DNA from 4 places in the Kitasatospora sp. McL0602 genome. Region 3 is predicted to be linked to each of the others. Evidence: riboswitches for the same ligand, from Rfam matches in the RefSeq annotation. Region 3 holds a riboswitch; each other region holds the start of a gene.
The links. A riboswitch is a leader RNA that binds a small molecule or an ion and turns the genes downstream of it on or off. The one in region 3 is predicted to bind cobalamin.
Positions count from the first base shown of each region.

Region 1: it holds a riboswitch for cobalamin, as region 3 does, so the genes downstream of both, cobN (cobaltochelatase subunit CobN) here and ACR68M_RS11285 (ribonucleoside-diphosphate reductase subunit alpha) in region 3, are expected to answer to the same signal.
Region 2: it holds a riboswitch for cobalamin, as region 3 does, so the genes downstream of both, ACR68M_RS07905 (cobalamin biosynthesis protein) here and ACR68M_RS11285 (ribonucleoside-diphosphate reductase subunit alpha) in region 3, are expected to answer to the same signal.
Region 4: it holds a riboswitch for cobalamin, as region 3 does, so the genes downstream of both, ACR68M_RS30060 (HoxN/HupN/NixA family nickel/cobalt transporter) here and ACR68M_RS11285 (ribonucleoside-diphosphate reductase subunit alpha) in region 3, are expected to answer to the same signal.

Region 1 covers NZ_CP197246.1:767,158-770,635, reverse strand. Annotated here, with positions in the region: gene cobN (cobaltochelatase subunit CobN) at 1-1,612, opposite strand, end outside; cobalamin riboswitch at 1,772-1,912, opposite strand; gene ACR68M_RS03570 (hypothetical protein) at 2,017-3,282, shown strand; gene ACR68M_RS03565 (precorrin-8X methylmutase) at 3,279-3,478, shown strand, end outside.
Region 2 covers NZ_CP197246.1:1,711,251-1,714,728, forward strand. Annotated here, with positions in the region: gene ACR68M_RS07895 (alpha/beta hydrolase) at 1-758, opposite strand, end outside; gene ACR68M_RS07900 (helix-turn-helix domain-containing protein) at 915-1,610, opposite strand; cobalamin riboswitch at 1,844-1,985, shown strand; gene ACR68M_RS07905 (cobalamin biosynthesis protein) at 2,083-3,024, shown strand; gene ACR68M_RS07910 (cobyric acid synthase) at 3,021-3,478, shown strand, end outside.
Region 3 covers NZ_CP197246.1:2,509,075-2,512,552, forward strand. Annotated here, with positions in the region: gene ACR68M_RS11280 (GNAT family N-acetyltransferase) at 256-747, shown strand; cobalamin riboswitch at 829-959, shown strand; gene ACR68M_RS11285 (ribonucleoside-diphosphate reductase subunit alpha) at 1,121-3,478, shown strand, end outside.
Region 4 covers NZ_CP197246.1:6,607,044-6,610,521, reverse strand. Annotated here, with positions in the region: gene ACR68M_RS30065 (TIGR00645 family protein) at 123-707, shown strand; gene ACR68M_RS30060 (HoxN/HupN/NixA family nickel/cobalt transporter) at 713-1,840, opposite strand; cobalamin riboswitch at 1,871-2,088, opposite strand; gene ACR68M_RS30055 (ArsR/SmtB family transcription factor) at 2,188-2,553, shown strand; partial or broken gene pdxR (MocR-like pyridoxine biosynthesis transcription factor PdxR) at 2,538-3,478, opposite strand, start outside.

The DNA.
Region 1 (3,478 bases), 1.7 Mb from region 3:
CGGCGGTCTTGCCGGGCAGCCACTCCAGGTTGCCGTGCTTGCCGAGGTGGACGACCGCGTGGGCGCCGAAGCCGCCGTCCTCCTGCGCGGCCGCGATCCAGCGGTAGGCGGCCAGGTAGTGGTGGCTCGGGGGGAGATCCGGGTCGTGGTAGATCGCGACCGGGTTCTCGCCGAAGCCGCGCGGCGGCTGGATCAGCACGAGCAGGTTGCCCGAGCGGACGGCCGCGAGCACGATGTCGCCGTCCGGGTTCTGCGAGCGGTCGACGTACAGCTCGCCCGGCGCCGGGCCCCAGTGCTCCTCGACGTGGGTGCGCAGGCCCTCGGGGAGGGTCGCGTACCAGCGGCGGTAGTCGGCGGCCGGGATGCGGACGGGGTTGCGGGCGAGCTGGTCCTCCGTCAGCCAGTCCTGGTCGTAGCCGCCGGCCGAGATCAGGGCGTGGATCAGCGCGTCGCCCTCGTGGCCGTCGCCGGTGATGTCCAGGCCCGGCAGGTCGGTGCCGAGGTCCATGCCCTCGGCGCGCAGGCGGGCGAGCAGGCGCATCGCGCTGGCCGGGGTGTCCAGGCCCACCGCGTTGCCGACCCGGGCGTGCTTGGTCGGGTACGCGGACAGGACGAGGGCCAGGCGGCGCTCGGCGGCCGGGGTGTAGCGCAGCCGGGCGTGGGCGACGGCGATGCCCGCGACGCGGGCGGCCCGCTCGGGGTCGGCGGCGTAGACGGTGAGGCCGTCCTCGTCCAGCTCCTTGAAGGAGAACGGGACGGTGATCAGGCGGCCGTCGAACTCGGGGACGGCGATCTGCGTCGCGGTGTCCAGCGGCGAGAGGCCGTCGTCGCTGGACTCCCAGGCGGCGCGGGACCAGGTCAGGCAGAGCGCCTGGAGGATCGGGCGGTCCAGGGCGGCGAGCGCGCCCGCGTCCCACGCCTCCTCGTCGCCGCCCGCCTGGGCGTCGGCCGGGCGGGTGCCGCCCGCCGCGAGGACGGTGGTGACGATCGCGTCGGCCCGGCCCAGCTCGGCCAGCAGATCGGCGTCGGCGCCGCGCAGCGAGGAGCAGTAGAGCGGCCTCGGCCGGGCGCCCTTGGCCTCGATGGCCTGGCAGAGCGTCTCGACGAAGGCGGTGTTGCCGCTCATGTGGTGGGCGCGGTAGTAGAGGACCGCGATGACCGGGCCGTCGGTGTCGGCGGCGGTGCGCTCCAGCGGGCCCCACTCGGGCGCGGAGGCGGGCGCGGCGAAGCCGTGGCCGGTCAGCAGCACGGTGTCGGAGAGGAAGGCGCCGAGCTCGGCCAGGTTGGCCGGGCCGCCGTGCGCGAGGTAGGCGTGCGCCTCGGCGGCGATCCCGGCGGGGACGGTGGAGAGCTCCATCAGCTGGGCGTCCGGGGCCTGCTCACCCGTCAGCACGATCACCGGGCGGGGGCCCGCGAGCAGCGCGTCCAGACCCTCCTGCCAGGCCCGGCGCCCGCCGAGCAGCCGGACGACCACCAGCTCGGTGCCCTCCAGCAGCTCGGGCAGCGCCTCGGCGGTGAGCCGGGCCGGGTTGCCGAGGCGGAAGTCGACCGGGCCCTGCGAGGCACGGGCGCTCAGCAGGTCGGTGTCGGAGGTCGAAAGGAGAAGGATCATGCGGAGGCCCTCCCGGCCACGAAGACGCCCCGAGCGGCAGGGAGCGAAGGAGTGAGATGCGACGGCACGGCGAGAGACGGCTCTGGGAGCAGGGGCGTGCGACAGCGGCGCATAGGTCTTGCCTTCCTCGGGGTCCGCGCCCCGTGGGATACCCCTGGTGGGGGCTTGTCGAGGACGGCAGGAGTTCCTGGCTCCCACGGCCGGTGAGCCGTGGTCACAGTGGCGGGACCGCACCGGTATTGCACCGGTTTCCTCCCCTTGGCGCCGTCGCTGGCGTGGGCCCGCCGCGAGACGAGCCCGGGAGCATCGTACGGGGTGGTGATGGGCGGGGACAGGGAGCCATCGGATCGGGTGTGATCCACACGGCAGCGGTACGACGGCGGATCGTGGGTATGCTCGCCGCCATGTCACCCCGACCCGACACCGCCGAGCCGGGCCCCGGCGCGCCCGACCGCGCGCGCTCGGACGCCTGCCCCGGGGCCCTTCGTCTGCACACGGCCGACGACGGAGCCCTCGCCCGGGTCCGGATACCGGGCGGACTTCTGACGGACCGTCAGGCGCGCGCACTGGCCGACGCCGCGAGCGAACTCGGCGACGGAGCGCTGGAGACCACCTCCCGCGGCAACGTCCAACTCCGTGGCCTGCCCGCCGACTCCGGCCTCGAACTCGGCCGCCGGTTGCGCGCCGCCGGGCTGCTCCCCTCGGACACCCACGAACGCGTCCGCAACATCGTCGCCTCCCCGGCCGCCGGTCTCGACGGCGACGGGCACGCCGACGTCCAGCGCTGGACGCGCGAGCTCGACGCCGCGCTCTGCGCGAGCGGCTGGGCCGCCGCCCTGTCCGGCAAGTTCCTCTTCGCCCTCGACGACGGGCGCGGCGACGTCGCCACCCTCGACGCCGATGTGACATTGATCGCAACCCCCGACGGCGGCGCCCTGCTGCGCCTCGGCCGAGCCGCCACGGCCCGCCGGGTGCCGCCCGATGAGGCCGTGCAGCACGCACTGGAGGCGGCCCGGGAGTTCCTGGACGCCGTCCGGGACGCGGGCATGCGGGCCTGGCACGTACGCGAACTGCCGCTGCCCCCGGGCTCCGAGCCGCTGCCGGTCCTCGCCGTGGCCGCTCCGCAGGTCGGGGTGCTGCCGGGCGGGCTGTCCGTCGGCCTGCAGTTCGGGCGGGTGAGCGCCGCGCAGTGGCGGTCGCTCGCGGACGCCTCGGCGGGCTCACTGCGCGTCACGCCCTGGCGGACGGTGGTGCTGCCCGGCGCCGCCCCCGAGCGGCTCGCGGAGCTGGCGGCGGCCGGGCTGCGGACGACCCCCGGCACGGCCTGGGAGCGCGCCAGCGCCTGCACCGGCGCCCCCGGCTGCGCCAAGTCGCTCGCCGACGTACGGGCTGACGCGACCTCGGCGCTCGACGCCTCACACGGCGGCGGGCTGCTGCCCGTGCACTGGTCGGGCTGCGAACGGCGGTGCGGGCACCCTGCCGGGGAGTGGGTGGACGTGCTCGCGACTGGGCAGGGCTACCGGGTGGCCGTCGTGGGGGCGGCCGCGACCGCAGGTGCTCCAGCAGCTACTCCAGCAGGTACTCCAGCAGGTGTCCCAGAAGATGTTCCAGCAGAAGTGACGACAGAGCAGATGGCCGAAGCAGTGGCCAAGGCCCGGAGGATGAAGTGATCGAGTACGAGAAGGACGGCGCGGCGATCTACCGCCAGTCCTTTGCCACCATCCGGGCCGAGGCCGACCTGGCCGGGCTGCCGGCCGACGTCGCCCAGGTCGCGGTGCGGATGATCCATGCCTGCGGGATGACCGACCTGGTCGCCGACCTGCTCTGGTCGCCCGGGGTGGTCGCCGACGCGCGGGCCGCGCTGCG
Region 2 (3,478 bases), 800 kb from region 3:
ACCAGCCCGCAGATCTTCTCCCGCCAGGCCGAGCGCGCGGCGGTCTGGAGCGCGATGGTCGCCCCCAGCGACCAGCCGTACAGGATGACCCGCCCGGCGCCGCTGTCCAGCGCGAGGCGGACGGCCGCCTCGACGTCCCGCCACTCCGTCTCGCCGAAGTGCCCGAGCCCGTCCGGGGAGGCGGGGGCGTCCTCGTCACCCCGGTAGGTGACGGTGAGGGTGGGCAGCTGGAGCGAGCCGAGGACGGGGAGCACCGGCAGCGCCTGCGAGCGGTCCGCGCCGGGGCCGTGGACGAGCACCACCCAGGTGCCGCGCACGCCGGGCGTGTACCAGGCGGGCAGCTGGCCGAGCTCACCCTCGGCGGCCGTCTCGCTGAACGGCAGCGCGAGCGCGGACATCGGGTCACCGACGTACACCCGGGGGGTGATCCGCAGCTCGGTGCCGACCTCCAGCGTGCCGCTGCCCGCTCGCTCCAGGCGGCGCGTCACGGTCTGCACGTCCGTCCCCAGGATCTCGCCGACCACCGCGTGGCCGCCCGTCCCCCACTCCAGCGCGTACCGCCCGGGGCGGGCCGTCTCCGGCGTACGCGTCAGGGCCACCCGCCCGGCGGCCAGGCCGTGCACCCGCAGCACCGTGCTGGGCGCCGGCCGGGCGCCGGGGCGGACGGTCTGCTCGGAGACCCGGCGGCCGAGCAGCAGGACCGCCGCTCCCGTCCCGACGGCAGCGGCGGCGGTGATCGTGGCGGTCTGCCAGCGCATGGCACTCCCCGGGTGTGACAGGTGGGCGGTTCGGTGCTTCCCAGTCCACTACCGCGCCCGACCCCCTGCCAGCGGGGGGCGCCCGTCCGTGGGGCTCACATACTGGGGCGTTGACCACCAGGGGCGCGGGGAACCGGCGGCACAGAGTCCCCTGCGTCAGACCGGGATGTCCGTGTGGTGCTGGGAGAGCAGCTCCCAGAAGCGTTGGGCCAGCGGGACGGTGGGGGTCTGGTCGGCGGCGGGGGTGGAGGTGCCCCAGTGCATGGGGACCTGGTAGTCGGCCTGGAGGGCGGCCAGGACGACGGAGAGGACCTCGCGGGGGACGGGGACGAGGCGGGCGACGGGCTTCAGCTGGCCCTGCCAGCGGCCGTCCACGCAGCTGCGCAGCAGCTTGTCGAGCTCGTCCTGACGGCTGGTCACGTACAGCAGGGCCCGCAGGCTCATGCCGAGGGTGTGGGCGAGGGCGTGGGACTGGTCGGCGTCGCCCGTCCACCTGCCGCCGGCCTCGACCTTCTCGTAGGCGGCGGCGGAGATGCCGATCCGCTGGGCGGCCTGCTCCGGGCTGAGCTCCCGGGCGACGCGGAAGTCGCGGAGGGTGCCGGGGTGAGTGCCCATCAGCTGGGCGGGCGGGCACCAGAGGGCGCGGGCCAGCGCGATGAACTCCTCCTCGGTGGGGCGCAGCTCGCCGCTCTCCCAGCCGATCACGTGCGAGGGCAGCAGCCGGACGCCGTGTGCGGCCATGCCCTCGGCCACCTGCCCCGGGGTGAGGCCCAGGCCGGCGCGGTGGGCGCGGGCGGCAGCCGGGGAGAAGGGCACGGGGGTGGGGGCAGGATTGGGCGGTCTGCGTCGCATTCAAGTGACCGTACGGGGGCGATTCGGCCGTCTCACACCCGCTGAAGACACGAACCCCGACGGCCGGGCCCGAGCGGGAGTTGGTGGATCGTACAGCGGGCAGGCCGTGAGAGGCCGCCCTACTCGGAGGTAATGACGGACCGTCGACGCGCAGTGAGGCTACGCGGGTAGTGCCGCCTGTGAGCAAGCCCTCCGGAGTCGTTTGTTGACTCCCGGTCGAACGGCGTGGTGGGATCTTTCAGCCGAACGGAGGCAAGGAGAGGAAGCCGGTGCGAATCCGGCGCGGTCCCGCCACTGTCACCGGGGAGCCGACGGACGAGAGTCCACGGGCGACCTCGGGAGCCAGGAGACTCTCGCCTTCGGTACGTCGATCCAGGGCGCGGACCCTGAGTGAGGACACGCACGCCATGCAGGCTGCCCCGGTCGCGAGCCGACCGCCGACCGACCGAGCCTTCGCTGCGCCGTGCGCGCGTTGAGGCGGGGTTCCGCCTTCGCGATCGGCAGTGTCCTCGGGTATCTGGCCGACGCCCGGTACGCCGACCCGCGCCGTGGCCACCCCGTCGCCGTCTTCGGCTCGGCCGCCGGGCGCCTGGAGCGTGCGCTCTGGCGTGACCACCGGGGCGCCGGAGCGCTGCACACCACCGCCTGCGTGGGCGCCGTCGCGGCCGGTGCCGTGCTCGCCGAGCGCACCCTCGGGCGGGCCTGGGCCGGGCGGGCCGCGCTGGCCGCCGCCGCGACCTGGACGGTGCTCGGCGGCACCTCGCTGACCCGGGAGGCCCGGACCATCGGCGGGCACCTGACGGCCGGTCGGCTCGACGCGGCGCGCGAGCGCCTGCCGCACCTGTGCGGGCGCGACCCGAGCGGCCTGGACGAGGCGCAGATCGCCCGCGCCGTGGTCGAGTCGGTCGCCGAGAACACCGCCGACGCCGTGGTCAACGCCCTGGTGTGGGGGGCGGTGGCCGGTGCGCCCGGCCTGCTCGCCTTCCGGGCCGTCAACACGCTGGACGCGATGGTCGGCCACCACTCGGAGCGCTACCGCCGGTTCGGCTGGGCCGCCGCCCGGCTGGACGACGTCGCGGGCTGGCCCGGCGCCCGGCTGACCGCCCTGCTGACCGTCGCCGCGGCGCCCGCACCCCGTACCGCGTGGCAGGTCTGGCGGCGGGACGGCTCCTCGCACCCGAGCCCCAACGCCGGGCAGGCCGAATCCAGCTTCGCCGGGGCACTCGGCGTGCGCCTCGGCGGCACCCTCGCGTACGGCACCCGGGTCGAGCACCGGCCGGTGCTGGGGGCCGAGCTGCGGCCGGTGGCCGTCGACGACATCGAGCGGGCCTGCGTACTGTCACGCCGGGTCGGGGTGCTGGCACTTGCGGTCACCGCCGCTGCCGGACTGCTGAGGAAGAGGGGTGGGGCATGAGCGGCGCGCTGTTGGTGGCGGGGACGACCTCGGATGCCGGGAAGAGCGTGGTGACGGCGGGGATCTGCCGTTGGCTGGCCCGGCAGGGGGTGCGGGTGGCGCCGTTCAAGGCGCAGAACATGTCGCTGAACTCCTTCGTCACGGCCGACGGCGCCGAGATCGGCCGCGCCCAGGCGATGCAGGCCGCCGCCGCCCGGGTCGAGCCCGAGGCGGCGATGAACCCGGTGCTGCTCAAGCCCGGCGCCGACGGCCGCAGCCAGGTCGTGCTGCTCGGGAAGGCCGTGGCCGAGGTCGGCGCGCTGGACTACCGCGAGCGCAAGCCCGTCCTGCTGGAGCGCTCGCTGGAGTGCCTGGCGGATCTGCGCAGCCGGTTCGAGGTGGTGGTCTGCGAGGGCGCGGGCTCGCCCGCCGAGATCAACCTGCGGGACCGCGACATCGCCAACATGGGCCTGGC
Region 3 (3,478 bases):
GTGACGCCCGCCCGCGGCCGGAAGGCTGGTGGGCATGACCTCGGAGACCTTCGCGAACGCACTCGGCCTGCTCGGCGCGGTCGGCGGCTTCGGCCTGCTCGGCACCCTGATCGGCCGGGACGTCGACCGCCATGCCCGCACCGGCCGCGACAACTGGCACCGCCCCACCGGCTACCCCGTCGACCCGGCCCTGCCGGACCGCCTGCGCGGCACCCTGCCCGCCGCTTCGAACATCTCTTCGGGCACACTTGTCCGATGGACATCGTCATCCGCCGAGCCCGCGAAGAGGACCTCGAAGCAGCCGGAGCCGTCACCGTCGAGGCCTTCGTCGGCGGCGGCCACACCGACCCCGCGAGCCCGTACGTCGAACTCCTGCGCGACCCCCGCCGCCGCGCCGACGAGGCCGAGCTGCTCGTCGCTGCCGACGCCGACGGCCGCGTCCTCGGCTGTGTGACGTTCGCAACCGGCGGCACCGAATGGGCCGACATCGCCCAGCCGCACGAGGGCGAGATCCGGATGCTCGCGGTCGCCTCGGCGGCCCAGGGTCGGGGTGTCGGAGAGGCTCTCGTCCGGGCCGCGATGGCCCGCAGCCGGGAGCTCGGGCTCGCCGGGATGGCCTTCTCCACCCGCCCCTCGATGAAGGCGGCGCACCGGATCTACGAGCGGGTGGGCTTCGTCCGTACCCCCGAGCGGGACTGGGCGCCGCGCCCGGGGATCGACCTCCTGACGTACGCGATCAGCTTCTGACGGGTCGTACGGTGGCTCCCCGCTACCACCCGACCACGACACGCGGCACTACATCTGGGGTCGCATCCTCCCTCCGCCACAACATGTATGCTCGCTCTCGCTGTCGAAGCAGGGGAACTCAGTGAGAATCTGAGACTGCCCCGCAGCGGTGAGCGGCCGTCTCCCGAGACGCCCCCGCGAGTCCGATGACCTGCCGACGGTGTGCACACGGCTTCCCCGCAGACGCCTTGCAGCACAGCTACACGTCCGGGCCTCGCGGGCGGGCCGGGGGGTCGAAACGCGCGCACCCGAGGTGCGTCGCGCGCCATTCCCCTGCGCCCAGACCGGCCCGACGACACCCCTCGTCGTTCCGCCGCCGCCAGGAGAGAGCGCCTTGACCATCGCAGTTGCCCTGCCGTCCCAGGGTTCCGCCGACCACGCCCAGACCGACCCCGGTGCTGCGCTCCTCCGGCTCCTCACCGACCGCAGCGTCGACCTCCCGCAGGTGGACCCGGGCCACGTCGCCGCCGCCGCCCTGCGCGGCCGCAACGCCGGCTCCGACTTCGCCGAGCTGCGCGGCCTGGCCGTCGAGGCCGCCGCCTCGATGATCGCCGAGGACCCGCAGTACTCGAAGCTCGCCGCCCGCCTGCTCGCACTGGAGATCTCCGACGAGGCCGTCGGCCAGGGCGCGCTGAACTTCTCCGCCTCGATCCAGGTCGGCCACGCCGAGGGCCTGATCGGCGACACCACCGCGGCCTTCGTCGCCAAGCACTCCGACAGCCTGGACGAGCTGATCGACCAGCGGGGCGACGACCGCTTCGAGTACTTCGGCCTGCGCACCGTGCAGTCCCGGTACCTGCTGCGCCACCCGATCACCCGCAAGGTCATCGAGACCCCGCAGCACTTCCTGCTCCGTGTCGCCTGCGGCCTGGCGGTCGGCGACAGCGAGCAGTCCGTCCGCGAGGTCGCCGAGCTGTACGCGCTGATGAGCGCGCTCTCCTACCTGCCCTCCTCGCCCACGCTCTTCAACTCCGGCACCAAGCACCCGCAGATGTCCAGCTGCTACCTGCTGGACTCGCCGCTCGACAACCTGGACTCGATCTACTCGCGCTACGCGCAGATCGCCCGGCTGTCCAAGCACGCCGGCGGCATCGGCCTCTCGTACTCCCGCATCCGCTCGCGCGGCTCGCTGATCCGGGGCACCAACGGCAAGTCCAACGGCATCGTGCCGTTCCTGCGCACCCTCGACTCCTCCGTCGCGGCCGTCAACCAGGGCGGCCGCCGTAAGGGCGCGGCCTGCGTCTACCTGGAGACCTGGCACGCGGACATCGAGGAGTTCCTGGAGCTTCGCGACAACACCGGTGAGGAGGCCCGGCGTACGCACAACCTGAACCTCGCCCACTGGATCCCGGACGAGTTCATGCGCCGCGTCAACGCCGGCACCGACTGGTCACTCTTCTCCCCCGCCGACACCCCCGAGCTAGTCGACCTCTGGGGCGCCGACTTCGACGCCGCGTACCTGAAGGCCGAGGCCGAGGGCAAGGCCGTCCGCACCATCCCCGCGCAGACCCTCTACGCCCGGATGATGCGCACCCTGGCGCAGACCGGCAACGGCTGGATGACCTTCAAGGACGCCTCCAACCGCGCCGCCAACCAGACCGCCGTGCCCGGCCGCACCGTGCACTCCTCGAACCTCTGCACCGAGATCCTCGAGGTCACGGACGACTCCGAGACGGCCGTCTGCAACCTCGGCTCGGTCAACCTCGGCGCCCACGTCGCCGCCGGTGCCACCCCAGCGGACCTGCTGAACGCGATGGACTGGGCGCGGCTGGACTCGACCGTCCGCACCGCCGTCACCTTCCTCGACCGCGTGGTGGACATCAACTTCTACCCGACCCCCGAGGCCGGCGCCTCCAACTCCCGCTGGCGCCCGGTCGGCCTCGGCGTGATGGGCCTCCAGGACGTCTTCTTCAAGCTCCGGCTCGACTTCGACTCCGCCGAGGCCAAGCAGCTCTCCACCCTGATCGCCGAGCGCATCATGCTGGTCGCCTACGAGCGCTCCAGCGAGCTCGCCGAGCAGCTCGGCCGCCACGAGGCGTACGCCGAGACCCGCGCCGCCCGTGGCCAGCTGCACATCGACCACTTCGACACCGCCCCCCATTGGGCGGAGCGTTGGACGGCCCTTCGGGCGCGCATCGCCGAGACCGGCCTGCGCAACTCGCTCCTGCTGGCCATCGCGCCGACGGCGACGATCGCCTCGATCGCCGGCGTGTACGAGTGCATCGAGCCGCAGGTGTCCAACCTGTTCAAGCGCGAGACCCTCTCCGGCGAGTTCCTCCAGGTCAACCCGTACCTGGTCAGCGAGCTCAAGGAGCTGGGCGTCTGGGACACGCAGACCCGGGACGCGCTGCGCGAGGCCAACGGCTCCGTCCAGGAGCTCAACTGGCTGCCCGCCGAGGTCCGTTCGCTCTACCGCACCGCGTGGGAGCTGCCGCAGCGCGCGCTGATCGACCTGGCCGCCGCCCGGCAGCCGTACATCGACCAGAGCCAGTCGCTGAACCTCTTCATGGCCGCGCCGACCATCGGCAAGCTCAGCTCGATGTACGCGTACGCCTGGAAGGTCGGTCTGAAGACCACCTACTACCTGCGCTCGCGCCCGGCCACCCGGATCGCCCAGGCCGCGTCCAGCAGCGTCCGTGCGGCCGTCCCGGTGCCGTCCCCGACCCTCTCCCCCGAGGAGGAGGCAGCGCTC
Region 4 (3,478 bases), 4.1 Mb from region 3:
CCCAGTTGGCGCAGAATGGCGGAGGCCCTGCCACCCGTACGGCGACATCCGGGCCCTCCCCCGTCGACCCCGCTCCTGGAGTACCTCCCTTGGCCGTCTATGGCATGACCCGGTCACTCAAAGTGAACGCACCGGGCGCCCCCAGTGCCCCGTCGCTCGGCTATGCGCTCTTCGCCAGCCGCTGGCTCCAGGCCCCGCTCTACTTCGGGCTGGTCGCCGCGCAGGGCGTGTACGTCGTCCAGTTCTTCCACGAGCTCTGGCGGCTGATCTCCGAGGTGATCAGCGGGGAGGTCGGCGAGAGCCAGGTGATGCTCACCGTGCTGAACCTGGTCGACGTGGTGATGATCGCCAACCTGCTCATCATGGTGATCGTCGGCGGCTACGAGACCTTCGTCTCCCGGATCGGCCTCCAGGGCCACCGGGACCAGCCGGAGTGGCTCTCGCACGTCAACTCCAACGTGCTGAAGGTCAAGCTGGCCACCGCGATCGTCGGGATCTCCTCGATCCACCTGCTCCAGATGTTCGTCAACGTGCAGCACACCCCGCGCGACTCCCTGCTCTGGGGCACGGTGATCCACATGGCGTTCATCTGCTCCGCCGCGATCCTCGCCTTCATGGCCGGGCCGCTGGACCAGCCCCACCACGGCCACCCGGCCCAGCCCGCCGCCCAGCCGCTCCCGGAGCAGGCCGCAGCCACCGGCCACTGACGCCGCTACTGCTCCTCGACCGCGCCCTTGGCGGACCAGCGGTGCTCGACCTTGGCCAGCCGCCAGTAGGCCAGGGCTGCGGCCCAGACCACCACGAAGAGGCCGACGATCGCGAAACCGACGTTGTCGAGGCTCAGCTCGGCGACCCAGCCCGTCACCGGGTCGGTGAGGCCGAACTTCTCGTGGGCGACGCCGACCAGCTCGATGGTGCCGATGACGAAGGCCACCGCGATCGACAGCCCGGTGATGGTGAGGTTGTAGTAGACCTTCCGGACGGGGTTGGAGAACGCCCACTGGTAGGCGAAGTTCATGAACGTGCCGTCGAGGGTGTCGAAGAGGCTCATCCCGGACGCGAAGAGCAGCGGCAGGCAGACGATCGCGTACCAGGGCAGCCCGGCGGCGGCGCCGGAGCCGGCCATCACCATCAGCGTGACCTCGGTCGCGGTGTCGAAGCCCAGGCCCAGCAGCATGCCGACGGGGAACATCTGCCCCGGGCGGGTGATCGAGCGGGTGGCCCGGCCCAGGATGCGGTTCATCATGCCGCGCGAGTTGAGGTGCTGCTCGAGCTCCGCCTCGTCGTACTGGCCCGCCCGCATCGCCCGGAAGACCCGCAGGATGCCGGTCAGTGCCGCCAGGTTGAGGGCGGCGATCAGGTAGAGGAAGGCGCCGGAGGTGGTGGTGCCGATCAGGCCGAGCACCTTGTGCGTGGTGGACTCGTCGTTCATCAGCGTCCCCGCCAGGGCCGCTCCCCCGGCGACCAGGCCGGCCATCACCACGACCATCGAGGAGTGGCCGAGGGCGAACCAGAAGCCGACCGAGACCGGGCGCTTGCCGTCCGCCATCAGCTTGCGGGTGGTGTTGTCGATCACCGCGATGTGGTCGGCGTCGAAGGCGTGCCGCATGCCCAGGGTGTAGGCGGTGATCCCGAGGCCGACACCGAAGACCTGGGTGCCGACCTTGTAGTTCGCGGGCACCACCAGGAAGAACAGCGTGCCGAAGGCCAGCACGTGCATCAGCAGGATCACGGCGATCAGCCCGGCGGTACGGACGGTGTCCTCGCGCTTCCAGCGGAAGCCGGTGGCCTCACGGCCCGGTATGAGTCTCGGGGCAGCACTGATTTCGGGCAGGGTCATCTGCGGTCACGCTCCAACACCTCGTGGATCACTTCGTGAAGTGCCGTGGCCGGTCTCCTGGCTGACAGGTCGATGCGCCCGCACCCGGCCTTCCCAGCCGCCTCACGACGGCCAGTGACCCCCCTGACCCTGGGCGGGGTGGGGATGGTGCGAGCACTACCTGATCACAGTGGCGAGGGCCGCTCCGGGCTGAGACCCCTGGGGGCCTGTCACCGGTCTTCCCGAGCACCACGGCGTGCACCACCGTAGGGGTGACCGAGCATCAGCTGCAAGCCTGCACACCTGCGCAGGTGTGTGAATCGCACCGCTCGGGAGCCGCCCGGCGCGCGGGTGCCAGAATGCTGGGTATGCATCTCGTCCCCTCCGACCGCGCCGCCCACCGGACCATCGACGGCCACCGGGTCTGCGACGCCATCGCCGCCATCGGCGACGCCGGGCACGTCCGGTCCTGGGCCGAGCGCTTCGCGCTGCTCGCCGACCCCGGTCGGCTCGCCCTGCTGCTCGCGCTGCACGAGACCGGCCCGCTCGCCGTCTCCGACCTGGCCGTCGCGACCGGGATGCGCGACCCGGCGGTCTCCCAGGCCCTCCGCCTGCTCCGAGCCGGCGGCCTGGTCGAGGGCGAGCGGGACGGCCGGATCGTGCGCTACCGCCTTGTCGACATGTCGATCGCCGAGGTGCTCGAGCACGGCGTGCTCGGCTACCGGGAGGCCTGAGCCTGCTCGGACGGCCCGGACGGGTCAGACAGGGCGGCCGAGAGCGCGTCGAGGGCGGCCGGGTAGGCCCGCTCGGACGGCGCCGCGAAGCCGACGAGCAGGCCCTGCGGGCGGCCGCCCGGCTCGTGGTGCAGCTCGGTGAGACCGCGGACGGCGACACCCCGCCGGGCGCAGCCCGCCATCAGCCGCTCTTCGGCCGGGTCTTCCGCAGGGAGTGTGACGAGGGCGTGCAGCCCGGCGGGCACGCCGTGCACGGTCAGGGCGGGGTGGGCGGCCAGCCGGTCGAGGAGGAGCTCGCGGCGGCGGCGGTAGCGCAGCCGGGCGGCGCGGATCTGGCGGTCGTAGGCGTGGGTGGTGATCAGGTCGGCGAGGACGAGCTGCCCCAGGGTCTCGGTGTACATGTCCGCCGCCTGCTTGGCCCGCACCACCGGCGCCACCAGGTCCGGCGGCAGGACCATCCAGCCGAGCCGGAGGGCCGGGCCGAGGGTCTTGGACGCCGTACCGCAGTACACGACGTGCCCGGGTGCCATCCCCTGGAGGGCGCCGACGGGCTGGCGGTCGTAGCGGAACTCGCCGTCGTAGTCGTCCTCCACGATCAGTCCGCCGGTGGCACGGGCCCACCCGCACAGGGTCTGACGGCGGCGCGGGTGCAGCGGCACGCCGGTCGGGTACTGGTGCGCAGGCGTGAGGAAGGCCGCCCCGACGTCCGCCGTCAGCTGCTCGACGCGGGCGCCGTGGGCGTCGACGGGCAGGGCGAGGGTGCGGAGGCCGGAGCGTTGGACGACCGCGCGGTAGACGTTGTGGCCCGGGTCCTCGGCGGCGACTCGGTCGGCGCCGCCGCTGCGCAGCACCTCGCAGAGCAGGCCCACGGACTGGTAGTACCCGGAGGTGACGACGACGCGGTCGGGGGTGGTGAGCACGCCCC